Regions from separate parts of the Rheinheimera sp. KL1 genome, predicted to be linked through region 1. Evidence: riboswitches for the same ligand, from Rfam matches in the RefSeq annotation. Region 1 holds a riboswitch; the other holds the start of a gene.
The links. Region 1 has a riboswitch for thiamine pyrophosphate ahead of WH43_RS17160 (TonB-dependent receptor). Riboswitches for the same ligand answer to the same signal wherever they lie in the genome.
Positions count from the first base shown of each region.

Region 2: linked by a shared signal. The riboswitch ahead of thiC (phosphomethylpyrimidine synthase ThiC) and the one ahead of WH43_RS17160 (TonB-dependent receptor) in region 1 are both predicted to bind thiamine pyrophosphate.

Region 1 is NZ_LAMX01000029.1:54,140-56,613, forward strand. Features, by position in the region: gene mgtE (magnesium transporter) at 1-983, shown strand, start outside; TPP riboswitch at 1,055-1,154, shown strand; gene WH43_RS17160 (TonB-dependent receptor) at 1,198-2,474, shown strand, end outside.
Region 2 is NZ_LAMX01000022.1:12,101-14,574, forward strand. Features, by position in the region: gene thiC (phosphomethylpyrimidine synthase ThiC) at 1-1,186, opposite strand, end outside; TPP riboswitch at 1,302-1,417, opposite strand; gene WH43_RS13080 (FAD-binding oxidoreductase) at 1,570-2,474, shown strand, end outside.

The DNA.
Region 1 (2,474 bases):
GTCTGTCTTCATACTCTGAAGGCACCGCGGGTGCCATTATGAGTTCGGATTACGCTATGTTGTCGCCGGATTTAACTGTGACTCAAGCTATTGAGGTACTGCGTAACGAAGCACCGGACAAAGAAACCATTTATCTGTCTTATGTGGTGGATCAGGACCGCATTTTAATTGGTGCTCTGTCTTTGCGTGAGTTAATTCTGGCGCCCACTCATGCATTGGTCGATGACGTGATGAAACATGATCCTATCCATGTCAAAGTAGACACGGAGCAGGAAGAAGTGGCGTCATTGGTGGCCAAATACGACTTAATTGCTATTCCTGTGGTGAATGCGCAAGGACAGTTGGTCGGTATTGTCACACACGATGATGCGATGGACGTAGCAGCAGCTGAAGCCACCGAAGACTTTCACAAAACCGCGACTATCGGCAAGCTCGAAGGCAGTGTTAAAGATGCCAAAATTAGCCTGTTATACCGTAAACGTGTGGTCTGGCTGGTGGTGCTGGTGTTTGGCAATATTTTCTCTGGTGCAGGTTTAGCTGCATTTGAGCATATTATTTCTGAACATATAGCCTTGTTGTTTTTTCTGCCGTTACTGATAGCCAGCAGCGGGAATGCTGGGGCTCAGTCCGGCACTTTGATGGTGCGGGCTCTGGCTACAGGCGATATCAAATTACGCCATTGGGGCAAAATGCTCGGCAAAGAAGTGCTGGTGGCCGGTTTATTAGGTTTGACCATGGCACTTGCTGTCTACGCGCTGGGCTACTGGCGAGGCGGGCTGGATATAGCGCTGGTAGTCGCCGCCACTATGATGATAGTGGTCTTGGTGGGCAGCTTAGTGGGCTTGTCTTTACCCTTTTTACTCAGCCGTTTTGGCATGGACCCTGCGACCGCCAGCGGACCTTTGATCACCTCTATCGCCGACGTGGCTGGTGTCGTGATTTATTTCTCTATTGCGAGCTGGTATTTACCTGCTTTGCTTTAATTTGTATGCCAGATCTGCATAAAGGTGTAGATCTGGCAATTGCCTGTCTGAAAAAAAGCCGATACACTGCGCCGCGAACCAAGGGGTGCTTTTAGCTGAGACGCCGTCACACGCGAACCCTTCGAACCTGATCCGGATCATACCGGCGGAGGGATGGTACTTCTGTATTCCTTTTGCTTTGGTGATCCTACTTTTTGACTTGGAGTAGAATCATATGTCTCGAATTTCTTATTTATCCCTGGCCATTCTGGCCGCTTTGTCCACAACTGCTGGTGCTGAAGAAAACGCTGCGTCTGAACAGGCGGTAGAGCGTATTCTGGTGCAAGGCGATTTCCGGCAGCAGCAGTTGCAAAAGCTACCTGGCAGTATTCTGGTGTTGAGTCAGCAGGATATCAGTCGTCAGAACGCCCAGCATTTAGATGATTTGTTGCAACAATCCGCCAACGTAAACTTTTCAGCTGGCGCGTCCCGTGGCCGTTTTTTACAAATTCGCGGCATAGGCGAGCGCAGTGAGTTTGTCGACAGCATCAATCCTTCGGTGGGTGTGCTGATTGATGGCATTGATTATTCAGCTTTAGGTGTCAGCTCTTTGGCTGATGTGCAGCAAGTAGAAATATTCCGCGGGCCTGAAGCGACCCGCTTTGGTGCCAATGCCATGGCCGGTATGTTGAATTTGACCTCTAATGCGCCCAGCTTTGAAGGCGAAGGCCAGTTCAGTACTACTGTGGCCAACTACGATAGCTACCAACTCAGTGGTGCCTATAGCAATGCAATCAACCAGCAGTGGGCGTATCGTCTGGCTGCTGATCACCAGAGCTCAGATGGCTTTGTCGATAACAGCTTTTTAAATCGTGACGATACCAACAATATTGACGAAACTACTGCCCGTGCTGCGCTGCGTTATCTGGCGACGAGCGATCTGACATTGGATTTTATCGGCCATTACCGCGATATCAATAATGGCTACGATGTGTTTTCTTTAGACAGAAACCGCACCACCTTATCGGATAAACCTGGCCAGGATGAACAGCAAAGCCGTGCTTTGGCGATTAAAGCCGATTATCAGGGTTTAAGTTGGGCCAATGTCTATACGCAGTTGAGTGGCCTGACTGCCGATACCGATTATGGCTTTGACGAAGACTGGAGTTATGAAGGTATTCACCCAGATGGCTACGCGACGACAGACCGCTACTTAAGGCAGCGGGATCAGTGGAGTCTGGAGCAACGCTTTTTAGGTAAAGAGCAGGCAAATTGGGTCGCTGGCTGGTATGCTAGTGGTCAGCAAACGGATTTAGAACGCCAGTTCTGGAACTGGGATTTATGGCAGGCCGCGCAGTTTTTCAGTGATTTTAAACGCCAGAACCTGGCTTTGTTTGGGCAGTGGACCGGCGACTTAGGGGATGGCTGGAGTTTCACCTCTGGCGCCCGCGCGGAGCGGTATGAGGATGACTACAGTGATAGCAATGGCATCACCCAGCAAAACAATGAGCT
Region 2 (2,474 bases), on a different contig from region 1:
GACTAAAGCTGATATCGTAAGCGCGCATAATGTCGCAGATATCGTCAAAGTGTTGATATAAAAAGTTTTCTTTGTGATGCGCCAGGCACCATTTGGCCATAATAGAACCGCCACGCGATACTATGCCGGTCAGGCGTTTGGCCGTCATAGGCACATAAGCTAAGCGCACTCCGGCGTGAATAGTAAAATAATCCACCCCTTGTTCGGCCTGCTCAATTAAGGTGTCGCGGAATAATTCCCAGCTTAAGTCTTCGGCTATGCCCCCGACTTTTTCCAGTGCCTGATACAAAGGCACAGTACCAATAGGCACTGGGCTGTTGCGGATAATCCATTCGCGGGTTTGGTGAATATAACGGCCAGTGGATAAATCCATCACTGTGTCTGCGCCCCAGCGCGTGGCCCACAATAGCTTTTCCACTTCTTCTTCGATGGACGAACTGACGGCTGAATTGCCGATATTGGCGTTCACCTTCACCAGAAAGTTACGGCCAATAATCATAGGTTCAATTTCAGGGTGATTGATATTGGCAGGTAAAATGGCGCGACCTGCCGCTATTTCCTGCCGGACAAATTCAGCGGTAATTTGTTTGGGTAAGTTAGCCCCAAAACTCTGGCCCGGATGCTGAGTTCTATATTGTGTTCGGGCTTCAGTGGCTTCAGCCAGATTGGCGCGACTTAAGTTTTCCCGTATCGCCACGTATTCCATTTCCGGCGTAATAATGCCACGACGGGCATACGCCAGTTGAGTGACTGCTACACCAGCTTTGGCTTTGCGTCTTTCTGTTAAAGCTTCGAATCTTAAGCTTTGCAGGCTTTCATCCAACCACTGCTCTTTGCTGTAAACAGAACCAAAGTCAGTCACCAGCTCGGTATCACCACGCTGTTTGATCCAGTCGGTGCGAAGGGCTGGTAAACCTTTGCGGATATTGATTTGAGCATCTGGGCAGGAATAAGGGCCTGAGGTGTCATAGACCCGAACTGGTGTATTGGGTTGAAATAATGGATTGTCTTTAGTGCCACCAATTAAACTGGGCTGCAGTTCAATTTCACGCATACCCACTTTCACACCTGGCAATTCGCCTTCGATATAGACCTTGCGGCTGGCGGGATAAGGCTGGCCCTGAAACTGCTGAATAAATTGTTCGGCAGCAGCGCGGGTAGCGCGACGGTTTTGATTTTCTGACATATAAACTCCGATGAAATAATTAAATAGTTAATTTTCAACAGAGCTTGGGAAAAGCGTGGACAGCCATCAACAGATGAGCCGAATGAGTGCGCCAACAGGCAGACGGATCACCGCCACTGTGTGCGCTCTTGTTTCCCTCCGCAGGTATTATCCTGTTCAGGTTCCACGGATTCCGCCCAAGGGCGGTCTCAGCTGACAAACCAGGTTTGTGCAGCACTCCGACAAGCTAAGTGTGGCCAGCATAAACAGCTTTTTTTCAGGCGGCAAGAGGAAATTGGTTTGGTTTGCACAGAGTAGGACATGGACAGTGTCATAAAAATCGAGCCGAATTCAGACAATTTATGCTAATTTGCCTGCGGTTCTCATTTTGAAAAGACTTGCTTTTGGACAGACGTCATTTTTTAGCTTTAAGTAGCACTATAGCTTTAGCCACTGTCGCCGGCTGCCAGTTTAGCCCGGCCACCTCTTTGCCTGAAGCCTCTGACTGGCAGCAGCTAAAAGCGAACTTTTCCGGTCAGTTATTATTTCCTGCAGATGCAGGTTTTAGTCGTTTTTATAAAGCGGCCAACTCACGCTTTGACGCCATTATTCCTGCTGTGATAGCCCGTTGTGCTAACACTTCTGATGTGCAGCAGATTTTAGCTTTTGCCCGTAGGTTTCAATTGCCGATTACAGGCCGCAGTGGTGGGCATAACTATGCTGGTTATTCCAGTACCAAAGGCATTTTGCTGGATTTAGCTTTAATGGCGGATATTCAGCTGGAGCCGGAAGACGACACAGCCTGGATAGGGGCTGGGGCAAAGCTCGGTGATATTTATGATCAGTTGAGTAAAAAAGGCCGCTCTATCCCTGGTGGTAGCTGTGTTGGCGTAGGTATTGCCGGTTTAACTCAGGGCGGTGGTTTTGGCATTGCCGACCGTTTGTATGGTTTAACCTGTGATGCCTTGCTGGAGGCCGAAGTTGTGACAGTGGACGGTGAGGTGCTGCGTTGTAACGAGCAGCAAAACGCTGATTTATTCTGGGGCTTAAGAGGAGGTGGTGGTGGCCAGTTTGGCATAGTCACCCGCATGAAGTTTCAGACCTTCGCTACGACTGATATCTTAAGTTGTCATGCTTATTTTGCGTTAAAAGACGCATTGCCTGTATTGAATTTATGGCAACACTGGAGCCGTCAGTTACCCGAAGCTTTATGGTCTCAGGCGGCTTTGTGGTGGCGGGCTATGCCAGGTCATGAACCACAATTACAAATACGGGTTACCAGTTTAGGCCAGATTAAGTTGTTGCAGCA